3 regions of the Actinacidiphila reveromycinica genome follow, and region 1 is predicted to be linked to each of the others. Evidence: riboswitches for the same ligand, from Rfam matches in the RefSeq annotation. Region 1 holds a riboswitch; each other region holds the start of a gene.
The links. Region 1 has a riboswitch for cobalamin ahead of nicT (Nickel transporter NicT). Riboswitches for the same ligand answer to the same signal wherever they lie in the genome.
Positions count from the first base shown of each region.

Region 2: another riboswitch for cobalamin. It lies ahead of metE (5-methyltetrahydropteroyltriglutamate--homocysteine S-methyltransferase); the one in region 1 lies ahead of nicT (Nickel transporter NicT).
Region 3: another riboswitch for cobalamin. It lies ahead of RVR_RS06845 (cobalamin biosynthesis protein); the one in region 1 lies ahead of nicT (Nickel transporter NicT).

Region 1 covers NZ_AP018365.1:2,841,878-2,846,387, forward strand. The annotation lists gene RVR_RS11665 (sigma-70 family RNA polymerase sigma factor) at 1-104, opposite strand, end outside; gene RVR_RS11670 (hypothetical protein) at 481-1,179, opposite strand; cobalamin riboswitch at 1,291-1,486, shown strand; gene nicT (Nickel transporter NicT) at 1,520-2,671, shown strand; gene RVR_RS11680 (alpha/beta fold hydrolase) at 2,685-3,479, opposite strand; gene RVR_RS11685 (phospholipase D-like domain-containing protein) at 3,762-4,510, opposite strand, start outside.
Region 2 covers NZ_AP018365.1:1,186,113-1,190,622, reverse strand. The annotation lists gene cobF (precorrin-6A synthase (deacetylating)) at 1-447, shown strand, start outside; gene metE (5-methyltetrahydropteroyltriglutamate--homocysteine S-methyltransferase) at 541-2,889, opposite strand; cobalamin riboswitch at 3,048-3,267, opposite strand; gene RVR_RS05015 (MFS transporter) at 3,397-4,510, opposite strand, start outside.
Region 3 covers NZ_AP018365.1:1,608,467-1,612,976, reverse strand. The annotation lists gene RVR_RS06850 (cobyric acid synthase) at 34-1,539, opposite strand; partial or broken gene RVR_RS06845 (cobalamin biosynthesis protein) at 1,776-2,738, opposite strand; cobalamin riboswitch at 2,850-2,980, opposite strand; gene RVR_RS06840 (NsdA family TPR-like regulatory protein) at 3,200-4,300, opposite strand; gene RVR_RS06835 (GNAT family N-acetyltransferase) at 4,390-4,510, opposite strand, start outside.

The DNA of each region.
Region 1 (4,510 bases):
GCCTCCTCGTCGCCGCGGCCGGCGGCCAGGGCCCAGGCGGTCACCTGGGCGTCGTCACGTGCGACCGGCGGCCGGTCGCCCCGGGGGTTCCGGGCAGGGGTCATGTTCTCGGGTCCTTCGCTCGTGCGGGACCGGCCGTGATCACGGCACGCGGTCCCGCCGACGGGCGGCCCGCCCTTCGCGCGCGCCGCGGTCGTCGGACGCGGGACGTCGCGCACGGGACGTCGTACACGGAGGCGTCGTACACGGGGTGCCGTACACGGCGGCGTGCACGCGCTGGTGAGGACGCGCGGACCGGTGAAGGCGTACGCACACGAACGCGCTGACGCGGCGGCGTGGTGCCGGGCAGGCCGACGGGATCAGGGTCCGGTACGGTCCACGCGGTGCCGGGGCGGCGCGAAGCCGGCCGCGGGGGCAGCGGGACATACCGGCGCTGCGGCCGTCGGAGCGGCCGGACAACCGGCCGGTGGCGGGCGCCTGTCAGATCAGGACGACGAGCGGCGGCGGCCCGCGCCGCACCACCGCGTGCCTCAGCAGCACCTCGGCGGGCCGCAGAGGCGGCACGGTGCCGGCCCGCACGCGCGGCAGCGGCGGCAGCGTGATCCCGCACACCGCCAGGACGTACCGCAGCGGAGCGGCCAGTACCCAGGCCAGCGAGCGGATCATCCGGTGGAGGGCGACCTCGCCCCGCCACATCCACAGGCCGCACACCAGGGCGGCAGCGGCGTGCAGCAGGAGCATGCCCGGGGACCACTCGTGCATGGCCATGCCGCCGCCCGGCCCCGCCATGGACCCGGTGCCGCCCGGGCCCGGCGCGGCCATCCCCATGCCCGGCATGAACGGCATTGAAGGCATGGAAGGCATGGGGGGCATGGAGGACGTGGCGGGCATCGCCGGGTCGGGCACGGCCGAGGGAGCGGCGCCGACCCACTGCCCGAGCAGGAAGACGCAGTGGAGCCCCAACTGCGTGGCCAGGCTGCCGCCGAGGATCACCGGCGCGCCGCGCCGCCTCCCGAAGGCCCACCACGCGAGGGCGGTGACCCCGGCGAACGCGTACAGCAGAGCCCAGACCGGGACCCCGGCGCCGGACATCATCGCGTGGCCGAGGCCGCTCATCGCCGTGCACACGGCCGCGAACACGGCTGAGCGCACAAGGCGGAGGGCGGGCATCCGGGCCATGGCGACATCGTGCCAGCCGTCGGCGCCCGTGACGTCACCGGGGCACGCGGTCCCGACCGCCGCGCGCACCGGGCCCGTTGAGACCCCGTTGCAGTCGGCTGACGTGTGCATCTACGCTGGCCGGGCCGTGGTGCTCGGGAAACCGGTGGGAAACCGGTGCGGCCCTCGCCACTGTGATCGGGAAGTCACCGTGCTCGTTCCGCCCCGCAGGGGGTGGACGCCACTGGCCGTTTCGGCGGCTGGGAAGGCGGAGGACGGCGACGTCGGACCCGTAAGCCAGGAGACCGGCCACGGCACGCACGACGAACTGTCCACGAGGTGCTGGAGAGGCTGCCCCGGTATGACCCTGCCCGAAAACCCGCCGTCGCCCGCCGGACCGCCCGCGGGGACGCCCTCCCCCGGGCCCGTCGCCCACCGATTCGCACGCGCCGACTGGATACGCACCGGCGTGCTGCTGGCCGCGATCGCCGCCCTGCACGCCGCGGCGTTCGCCATCCTGGTGATGATGGTCGCGCCGCACCACTACACCGTCGGCAAGCAGGCGTTCGGCGTCGGGCTGGGGGTCACGGCCTACACCCTCGGCATGCGGCACGCCTTCGACGCCGACCACATCGCCGCGATCGACAACACCACGCGCAAGCTGATGGCCGACGGGCAGCGCCCCGTCTCGGTCGGCTTCTGGTTCGCCCTCGGCCACTCCTCGATCGTCGTCGCCATGGCCGGCATGATCGCCGGCGGCGCCAAGATCGCCGGCACCCTGATGAACGAGGACTCCGAGACGCACGTCACCCTCGGCGTCATCAGCACCAGCGTCTCGGGGACTTTCCTCTACCTCATCGCCGCCCTCAACCTCGTCGCCCTGCTGGGCATCTACCGGGTGTTCAAGGAGATGCGCGCGGGCAACTTCGACGAGCACGAGCTGGAGAAGCACCTGGACAGCCGGGGCTTCATGAACCGCCTGCTCGGCCGACTCACCAAGTCGATCCGCCACCCCGGCCAGATGTACCCGGTCGGCGTCCTGTTCGGCCTCGGCTTCGACACCGCCACCGAGGTCACCCTCATGGTGATGGCGGGTTCCGGCGCCGCCTCCGGCCTGCCCTGGTACGCGGTGCTGTGCCTGCCGCTGCTGTTCGCCGCCGGCATGAGCCTGTTCGACACCCTCGACGGCACCTTCATGAACTTCGCGTACCACTGGGCGTTCTCCAACCCGGTCCGCAAGGTCTACTACAACCTCACGATCACCGGCCTGTCCATCGCCGTGGCCTTCGTCATCGGCACCATCGAACTCGTCGGCGTCCTGCACGACAACGCCGGCTTCACCAACGGCGCCACCGACTGGATCTCCGGTATCAGCCTGGACAACGTCGGCTACGTCATCGTCGGCCTGTTCGTCGTGGTCTGGGCCTGCGCCCTGGCCTACTGGCGGTTCGCGAAGGTCGAGCGCCGCTGGGGCGCCGCGGCACGCGCCGGCTCGGGCGGGATGTCGTCCTAGTCCCGCGGGGCCGTCACCGGGCGAGGAAGTCGATCACCGCCGGCAGCGCCTCGGGGTCCTGGAACGGGAAGATGTGCCCGCCCTCGAAGACCCGCAACTCGGCGCCCGGTATCGCCCGGGCCACCGCCTCGCTGTTGGCGACCGGCGCGATGCCGTCGTAGCGCCCGGCGGCGACCAGCGTCGGGCAGGTGACGGCCGGGAGCCGGTCGTACACGTCGTGCGCGGCGCGGGCCCGGAGTTGGAGTTCCTCTCCCAGCCGCACCGCGGCCGGCTTGCCGGCCGCCAGCCGCCCGCGCATCGACTCGACCACCGCGCGGTCGCCGGGGCGGGAGGCCAGCCACTCCGCGGTGAAGCGGGTGTCAAGGATGCCCGCGTACCGGGCCTGCCGCTCCTCCAGAGGGAGTTCGCCCAGCGTGTGCAGCGGGTACGAGGAGCCGCCGGGTCCCCCGGACGAGGTGCACAGCAGCGCCATCCGCTCGATCCGTTCCGGCCGGGTGACGGCCAGTTCCTGGGCGACCATCCCGCCGAAGCTGATCCCGAACACGCGGAAGGACGGCCAGCCGAGGTGGTCGGCGAGCGCCGCCGCGTCCGCGGCGAGGTCGGCCATGGCGTACGGCCCGGAGGCGGCCGCGGACCGGCCGATGCCGCGCTGGTCGAAGGCGGCGACCTCGAAGCGGCCGGCCAGGCGCAGGAGCAGGGGGGCGGCCTCGACGAGCGTCCCGCCGGACCCGTTGAGGAACAGCAAACGCGGTCCCGTGCCCGTCACCTGGTAGGTGAGGGCGGTTCCGTCGAGGTCGGCGGTGGCCATCCGATCAGCTCCTTGTCCGGTGCGTCCGCTTGCACGTCGTACCGCGCCGCGTGGTGTCGCGCCGCGCCGCGCCGTAGCGTGTCGCGCCGTACCGTGTCGATCCGCGGTGCTCGGGAATTCTCGCGCACGGCGGGGTCGCGCGGGGCGCGCGAGCGGTATCCGGCGGGCGGGCGGCCCTCCCGCCCGGCCGCCCGCGACGCCGTTCGGGAGTGCCGCCACAGGAGGGGGTCGCTACGGGATGCGGCCGCTGTGGGAGGGGTCGGCAGCCTGCGGCCCGCCGGATCAGGACCAGGCGGTGCCGCCCGCGTAGTCGGAGGCGAGTGCCGTGTTGATCCCGGAGATGATCGGCGCCGAGGTGGTGATGAAGCCCAACTCGCGGTTCTTGTTGAGCGAGGCGCTGGAGAAGTTCTGCGAGCCGACGTCGACCGTGGCGGCGCTGGTGCCGTAGTCCGCGACGATCGCCTTCGCGTGGATGTAGAGCGACGCGGTGTAGGCGTAGGTGCGCACGTGGACGCCGGCGGCGGTGAGGGCGTCGAACTCGTCGGCGTACTCGTTGTCGTCGTTGGTCATGGTGACCTCGACGTTCACCCCGCGCTTGGCGGCGTTCTCCAACGCGGTGGTGACGGTCGCGTAGCCCATCTCCTCGTTCTCCACCGAGAGGCTGGCGGTGGCGCCGTTGATGATCGCCAGGATCTTCGACTGGGCGTCGGTGGGGCTCCACACCAGGTGGTCGCCGTCGGTGGGGGTGATGGCGGTGCCGGCGTAGTCGGCCGCGAACACCTTCTCTATCGCCTTGACGTCGAGGGAGTTGTTCTCGATGACGGCGAAGTCACGGCTGGTGGAGTAGTACTGGCTGGTCAGATTGCCGCTCATGATGGCGGTGGTGGCGTCGTCCACCGTGAGGGTCTTCTGGTGGGTGGCGGCGTAGGTGGTGGAGGCCCAGTGGGTCGGCACGCCGTTGGCGTTGAGGTAGGTGTACGCCGCGGTGTTGTTCGACTTCTCCAGGTTCTGGTCCAGGATCACCCGGACCG
Region 2 (4,510 bases), 1.7 Mb from region 1:
CTCAGCATGCTGGAAGAGATCGCGGCGCGCGGCACCGTCGGGTTCGACGTCGAGGTGGTGCCCGGGATCAGCAGCGTCTCCGCGCTGGCGGCGCGCCACCGGATCGGGCTCAACCAGGTCGGCCGCCCCGTGCACGTCACGCCCGCCCGCCGGCTGGCCGAGTTCTTCCCCGGCGACGGCGACGGCGACGGCGATGACGGCAACGGCGCGGCGGGCGACGGGGACGTCGTCGTGATGCTCGACGCCCACGAGTCCTTCGCCGGGATCGGGGGCGGCGACGACGTGTGGATCTACTGGGGCGCCTACATCGGCACGCCGGACGAGATCCTGGTCTCCGGGCGGCTCTCCGAGGTCGCCGACCGCATCCGGCAGGTCCGCGCGGAGGCCCGCGCCCGGCACGGCTGGATCATGGACACCTACCTGCTGCGCCGCACCGGCGACGCCTGACCCGGCCCGAGCCCGAGCCGCCCCGGCCCGAGCCCGGCCGGGCGGCGGGGCGGGGCGGGAACGCCGTCCGGCGCCCCCGGCCCGCCCCAACCGTCACCGGTCGGCCGGGACCACCCCCTGGCCGGCTGAGCCCGGCAGCTCCGCCCGGACCGTCCTGGCCGCGGCGACCAGGTTCGCCAGCGACGCCCTCGTCTCCGGCCAGCCGCGGGTCTTCAGCCCGCAGTCCGGGTTGACCCACAGCCGTTCCGCCGGGATGGCCGCCAGGCCCTCGCGCAGCAGCGCGGCCGCCTCCTGCGCGTCCGGAACCCGCGGTGAGTGGATGTCGTAGACACCGGGCCCGGCCTCGCGCGGGTAGCCGTGGCCGGCCAGTTCCGCCGCCACCCGCATGTGGGAGCGGGCGGCCTCCAGGCTGATCACGTCCGCGTCGAGGTCGTCGATGGCCCGCACGATGTCGCCGAACTCCGCGTAGCACATGTGCGTGTGGATCTGGGTCGCCGGACCGGCCACCGCGGTGGTGAGGCGGAACGCCTCGGTGGCCCAGGCCAGGTACGCCGGACGGTCGGCGGCCCGCAGCGGCAGGGTCTCGCGCAGCGCCGGCTCGTCGACCTGGATGACGGCGGTGCCGGAAGCCTCCAGGTCGGTGACCTCGTCGCGCAGCGCCAGTGCCACCTGGCGGGCGGTGTCGCCGAGGGGCTGGTCGTCGCGGACGAACGACCAGGCGAGCATGGTGACCGGCCCGGTGAGCATGCCCTTGACCGGCCGCGCGGTGAGCGACTGCGCGTACCGCGTCCATCGCACGGTCATCGGCCCAGGGCGGGAGATGTCGCCGGCCAGGACCGGCGGACGCACGTACCGGGTGCCGTAGGACTGCACCCAGCCGTGCCGGGTGGCGAGGTAGCCGGTCAGCCGTTCGGCGAAGTACTGCACCATGTCGTTGCGTTCGGGCTCGCCGTGCACCAGGACGTCCAGGCCGGTCCGCTCCTGGAAGGAGATGACCTCACCGATCTCGGCCCGGATCCGCTCCTCGTAGCCGGCCTCGTCGATCCGGCCGGCCCGCAGGTCGGCGCGGGCGGTGCGCAGCCCGGCGGTCTGCGGGAACGACCCGATGGTGGTCGTCGGCAGCAACGGCAGTCGCAGGCGCGCGCGTTGGGCCGCGGCCCGCTCCGGGTACGCCGGGGCGCGGCGGCCGTCGGCGTCCGTGATCGCGGCAACCCTGGCGCGGACGGCGGGGTCACGGGTGATCGGGGAGGAGGCCCGGGACGCCAGGTCGGCGCGGTTCGCCGCGATCAGCGCGGCGACGGCGTCGGTGCCCTCGGCCAGGCCGCGTGCGAGCGTGACGACCTCGGCGGTCTTCTGCCGGGCGAACGCGAGCCAGCGCAGCACCTGCGGGTCGATGTCCTGCTCGGGCGCGGTGTCCAGCGGCACGTGCAGCAGCGAGCAGGACGCGGCGACGTCCACCCGGTCGGCGAGGCCGAGCAGGGTGGCCAGGGTGGCGAGTGACTTCTCGTAGTCGTTGATCCAGACGTTGCGGCCGTCCACCACGCCCGCCACCAGCCGCTTGCCGGGCAGCCCGCCGGTGGCCGCGAGGTCGTCGAGGTTCGCGGCGGCCGGGCCGGTGAAGTCGACCGCCAGGCCCTCGACCGGCGCGCCGGCCAGCACCGGCAGCGCGTCGCCGAGCCGGTCGAAGTATGAGGCGACGAGCAGCTTCGGCCGGTCGGCCAGGGTGCCGAGCCGCCGGTAGGCGCGGGCGGTGGCGTCCAGTTCCGCGGGGGTGCGGTCCTGGACCAGGGCGGGTTCGTCGAGCTGAACCCACGCCGCGCCGGCCGCCCGCAGGTCGGCGAGCACCTCCGCGTACACCGGCAGCAGCCGGTCCAGCAGGGCGAGCGGTGCGAAACCGGCCGGCGCGCCCGGGGCCGGCTTGGCGAGCAGCAGGTACGTCACCGGGCCGACGAGGACCGGCCGGGCGTCGTGGCCGAGGGCCAGGGCCTCGCGCAGCGCGCCGACCTGCGCGGCGGAGTCGGCGGCGAAGACCGTGTCCGGGCCCAGCTCGGGGACCAGGTAGTGGTAGTTGGTGTCGAACCACTTCGTCATCTCCAGCGGAGCGACGTCCTGGGTGCCGCGGGCCATGGCGAAGTAGCCGTCGAGCCGGTCCGCGGCGACGGCGGCGCGGTGCCGCTCGGGCACGGCGCCGACCATGACGCTGGTGTCGAGGACGTGGTCGTAGAGCGAGAAGTCGCCGGTGGGCACCTCGTGGATGCCGGCATCCACGAGCTGGGTCCAGTTGGACCGGCGCAGGTCGGCCGCGGTCCGCCGGAGGGAGTCCGCGGTGACGCGGCCCTTCCAGTAGCCCTCGACGGCCTTCTTCAGTTCCCGGTGCGGTCCCTGGCGGGGGTAGCCGTACACGGTGGCCCGTGCTGCCGCGGCTGCGGGCTTTGCTGACACGGAACTCTCCTTCGCGAGATGTCTCCCTGGCATCCCGGGGACGGGACGCGGGCGCGAAGGCGGCGAACGAGGGGGAGAGGACGCACCCGGGGGTGCTCCTCCACCTGCTGTCCACGCCGACCCGCCCACGAGGTCACCGGGATTTCCGCACGCGATCGGTCGCGTACGGGCAACGGGCAGGTCTTCGGACTCGCGGGCACGCCTGCCGGGGGCAGACACCTACTGGCCGTCGCTTCCCAGGTCCGCGGTCCGGACCCAGTGCGTATGACGGCGCTCGTTCCCACTCACCGCTGCGGGGCAGTCCCGGATTCCCACCGGGTTCCCTCTTGCGACGCCGATGCCTGGCGGGCAGGGCGAACCAGCTGCACCCGCAAGCATAGAACGCCCGGGTGCCGACGGCCCGCCGCCGCCCACATCCCGGAACCCCCGCCCTCCCACCAGGCGGGACGGCGGGGCGGGACGGCGGGACGGCGGGGTCGGACGGGCCGGACGGGCCGGACGGGCCGGTCAGGCCAGGGCCGGTTCGGCCCGCGGCGCCTCCTCCCGCTCCTGGGCGGCCGGCACCGTGAGGGCGATGAGGGCCCCGAGCAGCGCGGCGCCCGCGCAGATCCCGAACAGCACCCGGTAGGCGTGCAGGGACGGCATCGCCTGCCCGGCCAGCACGACCACCTGGGAGGCGAACAGCGTGCCGCCCACCGCGCTGGCCAGCGAGCTGCCGACCGAACGGAACAGCGTGTTCAGCCCGTTGGCGGCCGCCAGCGAGGAGCGGGGCGCGGCGAGGTTGACCAGCGCCGGCATGGCCGCGTAGGCGATGCCCGTGCCCGCGCCCGCGATGCTGGTACCGAGGATGACCTCCCACAGGTGGCCGGTGAGCACGATGCGCACCACGAAGCCCGCGGCCACGATCGTCGCGCCGATGGCCAGGGTGATCTTCGGCCCGACCCGGTTGGTGATGGCGGCCGAGGCCGGCGAGAGCACGAGCATCGCCAGGCCGCTGGGCAGCAGGCACAGGCCGCCCACGACCACGGACGACCCGAATCCGTAGCCGGTCGCGCGCGGTGCCTCCACGTAGGAGGCGGTGCCGATCAGCGTGGCGAACAGCGCGAAGCCGACGCAGGTGGACGCGATGTTCGTCAGCAGCAGCGACGGCGCGGAGTTCACCACGACGTCGACGAGCGGCGAGGAGGCGCGGCGCTCCCAGAGCACGAAGGCGACGAGCAGCACCACCGCGGCGACCAGCAGCCCGATGGTCGTCGGCGAGGACCAGCCCCAGCCGGCGGCCTGGCTCAGCGGCAGCAGCAGGCAGACCAGGGCGCCGGCGAGCACCACCGTGCCGGGCACGTCGAGGCGGCCGACGGAGCGGCCGGCCGGCTCGGTGAGCAGCAGCCAGGTGCCGGCCACCGACAGCGCGCCGCCGGCCGCGCAGATCCAGAAGAGCAGGTGGTAGTCGGTGTGCTCGCCGATCCAGGCGGCCAGCGGCACACCGAGCGCCCCGCCGATCCCCAGCATCGCGCTGACCAGGGCGATCCCCGCGGAGGCCCGTGCGCGCGGCAGCATCGTGCTCAGCAGGCTGATGCCGAGCGGGATCACCGCCATGGAGACCCCGACGATCGCGCGGCCG
Region 3 (4,510 bases), 1.2 Mb from region 1:
CGGGTCCTCCGGGGGCCGGGGGCGGCGGCGGTCTCACGGCGCCCCCGGCGGAAGGAACGGCAGTCCGGGCGGCGGGCCCTGCTCGACCAGCCGCAGCAGTGCCGCGGTGTCGGCGTGCTCCTCGACCAGGTCCGCCAGCCGCTCCAACTGGCCCTCCCGCAACGCCTCGAAGCGGGTGTCGGGGGCGGGGACGAACCGCCGCCCCGCGGCCGCGGCCACCTGCCGGAGGAACGCCCGCCGGAAGCCGTCGCTCTCCAGCGAACCGTGCCAGTGGGTGCCCCAGACCGCGCCGACCCGGCAGCCGTCGAGGAACGGCTCGTCGCCGCCCAGCAGTTCGGCCACCCCGTGGTGGATCTCGTAGCCGCGCACGTGCTCGCCGTACTGCGTGCCCTCCGGGCGGGCGAGCGTCTTCTCCCGGGCGAAGCGGACCCGTGCCGGCAGCAGCCCGAGCGCGGGGACGGCCCCGGCCCGCGACTCCACGTCGTCCTCGATGTGTTCGGCGAGGATCTGGAAGCCGCCGCAGACGCCCAGCACCGGGCGGCCCTGCGCGGCGCGCCGGCGGACCGCCTCGGCCAGGCCGCGCTCGCGCAGCCACTCCAGCGCGCGGACGGTACCGCGGGTGCCGGGCAGCACCACCAGGTCGGCGTCGGCGAGTTCGTCCGGGCGGTCCACGAACCGCACCACGACGCCGGGTTCGGCGGCGAGCGCGTCGAGGTCGGTGAAGTTCGACATCAGCGGCAGCGCGGCCACCGCGACCCGCAACACCTCCTCCCCGTACGGCGGTTCGACCGCGGACTCACGCACCGCGCCGCGCAGCGACACCCGCAGCCCGTCCTCCTCGTCGATCCCCAGGCCGTGGGCGAAGGGCAGCACGCCGAGGGTGGGACGGCCGGTCAGCCCGCGCAGCATGTCCAGGCCGGGCCGCAGCAGCGAGACGTCACCGCGGAACTTGTTCACCAGGTAGCCCGCGACCAGCCGCTGGTCCTCCGGCGCGAGCAGGGCCGTCGTGCCGTAGAACGACGCGAAGACGCCGCCGCGGTCGATGTCGCCCACCACCACGACCGGCAGGCCCGCGCTCCTGGCCACGGCCATGTTGACGATGTCGGTGCGGCGCAGGTTGATCTCGGCGGGGCTGCCGGCTCCCTCGCAGACCACGGCGTCGTGGGTGCGGCCCAACTCCTCCAGGCACTCCACCACGGTGCCGAGCAACTCGGCCTGCCGGCCGCCGTGGTAGCCGCGCGCGCTCAACTCGCCGACGGGCTTGCCGAGTACCACGACCTGGCTGCGGTGGTCGCCGCCGGGCTTGAGCAGCACCGGGTTCATCAGCGCCGAGGGCTCGACGCGGGCCGCCTGCGCCTGCATCGCCTGTGCCCGGCCGATCTCGGCGCCCTCGCGGGTCACGTACGAGTTGAGCGACATGTTCTGGCCCTTGAAGGGCGCCACCCGCAGGCCCTGGCGGGTCAGCCAGCGGCAGATCCCGGCGGTCACCACGCTCTTGCCGGTGTCGGACCCGGTCCCGGCGACCATCAGCCCCTTCATCGGGCACCCTCCGCGGTCGGAGCCGGTCCCGTGGCCCGCGCGACGGCCCGGACCCGATCCGCGGTCGGGGCCCGACCCGAGCCCGGCACTCGACCCGAGTTCGGTACTCGACCCGAGCCCGGCCCTCGACCCGAGCCCGGCACTCGACCCGAGCCCGGCACTCGACCCGAGCCCACGCCCCGACCCGCGACCGTGGTTCCGTCCGGGACCGTGGAGCGGCCCGTGACCGGAGCCGGTCCGGCGCCCCGCCCCGCCGCCGGCAGCCGTGCCCCGCGCGCCGCCGACAGCAGCACCGACGCGCCGAGTGCGAGCGCGCCCACCCGGCGGGAGAGCCGGATGGCGCGGCCGATGTCCGCCGGGCCCGGCGGACGGAACCCGGCACCCAGCACCGGACGGTGCTCGGTGCGGCCGCCGTACGCCAGGGTGCCGCCCAGCCGTATGCGCAGCGCTCCCGCGAACGCGGCCTCCACCGGACCGGCGTTGGGGGAGGGGTGGAGCGGCCCGTCGCGGCGCGCGGTGGCCAGCGCGCTGCGCGGGTACGGCCCGGCCAGCGCGGTGAGCGCGGCGGTCAACCGGGCCCCGGGGTAGCCGACCGCGTCGTCCAGCCGGGCGGCGGCCCACCCGAACCGCAGGTGGCGGGGGGAGCGGTGGCCGACCATGGCGTCCAGGGTGTTGGCGGCGCGGAAGCCGACCAGCCCGGGCACCCCGGCCAGCCCGCCCCACACGAGCGCGCCGACGACCGCGTCCGAGGTGTTCTCGGCGACCGACTCGACCACGGCGCGGGCGAGCGCGTCGGCGTCCAGCGCGGCCGGGTCCCGCCCGCACAGGTGCGGCAGCCGGGCCCGGGCCGCGGCCAGGTCGCCGGCCTCCAGCGCCGCGCCGATGGCGCGGGCCTCCCGGGCCAGCGAGGTGCCGCCGAGCACGGACCAGGTGGCCGCGGCGGTCAGCGCGGCGCGCAGCACCGGGCGGTCCCGGGCGGCGCGCTCGGCGAGGGCGGCCGCGGTGGCCGAGCCGCCCACGCACAGGGCGGCGTACGCCGCACCGGTGCCGCGGTGGTCGCGCCACATCAGCTTCTCCAGGGCTCCCGCGGCCCGCCCGAAGCCGGCCACCGGGTGGCCGCGGCGCGGATCGCCGATCAGGAGGTCGCCGAGGAAGCCGAGTGCGGCGCCGTAGGCGAAGGCGCGGTCGGCACGGCTCATGTCCGGGATATCCGGGGCTCGGCGCCCGAAGGGGCGGCTGCCGCGTGCGTGCGGGGCATCGCGAGGTCCTCACTCAGGGTCCGCGCCCTGGCTCGACGTGACCGGCGGTGAGAGTCTCCTGGCTCCCGGATCCACGCACTCCCGGGCCTTCCAGCCGGCGGGGCCGGCCGTGACCAACAGGGTCGGGAGTGCACTCCCCGGTGACAGTGGCGGGACCGCGTCGGATTCGCACCGACTTCCTCTCCTGCCGCCGTATGGCTCCCGGCAGTTCACCACGCCCGTGGAAACCCCGTCAACCACGCCTGCCTGCGGCTTTGCCCCGCCACCCCCAGGGTGGCCGGTCTCCGGCGTCATCGCCCCCCTGCGGGCGGCGGGTTGCCGGCGGTACCGTCGTCGTCCGGGCCATGGTGTCGTCGGACCGGTCGGCCGACGAGCGTCGGGACCGCAGCCGCCCAGAGGCCCTAGACGAAGGTCACCCGCAGTTGTCGGGCCAGGTCCGGGGCCGTGTCGGAGATCGTGTCGCAGAGGGCCACCGTCCGTTCCTGGATGAGTCCACCGCGGTACGCAGGTGGCAGTGCCTCCCATACTCCGGCGGCCTCTTCGGCGGCATGCGCCGTGTCTCCCTCGACGCTGAGACACGTCGCCTTGTCGATGTCCAACAGGGCTCGGGTCATCACGGAGGGCGTCCGTGTGAGGGCGACGGCGGCGTCCTGTTCGGCGTAGGCGTCCTTCGTGCTGCCCAGCAGGGTGAACGCCTGGGAGAGGTGGACGTGGTGCTTCTGCGGCGGGTAACCGAACCAGCTGTCGGCGGCCTGGGACCCGTCCAGCCGCCCAGCGATGGTACGAGCGTCGGCCACTCCGCGCAGGGCCCCCTGGCGGTCACCGTTCGCGGCAAGTGCCCGGGCGCTCACGGCGGCGGCGAGCGCCGCCGATGCGGAGGGGGTTCGCCCGGCTGCCACGCGAGCCTGGATCGCCAGGGCGGCGGCTGCTTCCGGAGCTCCGTAGTTGAGCGGCACCATCGCGTGGCGTGCGAGGGTCCAGGCGAGCATGTGACGGTCGCCGGACTCGCTGGCGGCCCGCTCGGCGGTGGCGAACCAGCGATGAGCTTCGCGCTGATCCCCGCGGTCATGCTGAATGATCGCCACCAAGCCGGTGATTCCGGCGGCCGTACGGGCGAGTTGCGTGCGGGTGGTTGCCGGGTGCGGGCGGTGGAGAACATCCCGGAGCAGGTCCACGTCGTCGCGCATCTGTCCGAGGACGGCGGTAGGGGGACGGCCTCGATAGCCGCCGCGATGGCGTTCGAACGCACCTTCCAGGTACGCGAGATCCCCCGCGTCCGAGCCGGTCAGGGCAGTGTCGATGCTCTGTCGCGCTTCGGCGATCCCGGACAGTGCTCCTGGTTCCGTTGCGGCAACCGCGAACACCCCGAGGAACTGTCGTCTGTCCACAGCCGTACCGTCCTCTCCGCCGGCGGCCGCAACTGTCAGGCTGCCGTCTTCAACGGTACGGGCCGCCGACGCCGGGTGGACAGCCGGAACCGGGAGGACGTCTGCGATCTGCACTCATGTGCTCGGCGAACGGGGGCTGGTGCCAGTCACAATCACCACCGGGCGCCATGCAGGGGGTAGCCCTGGCCATCGCGCGGACGAATCTACCGGGTGGTCCGGTAGAAGACCTTCCCGTCCTTCGGTTCGACTCCGAGTGCCTCGTAGAACGCGAGGGCGGACGGGTTGTCGGCGTCGGCGGTCCATTCGATCCTGGAGCAGCCTGAT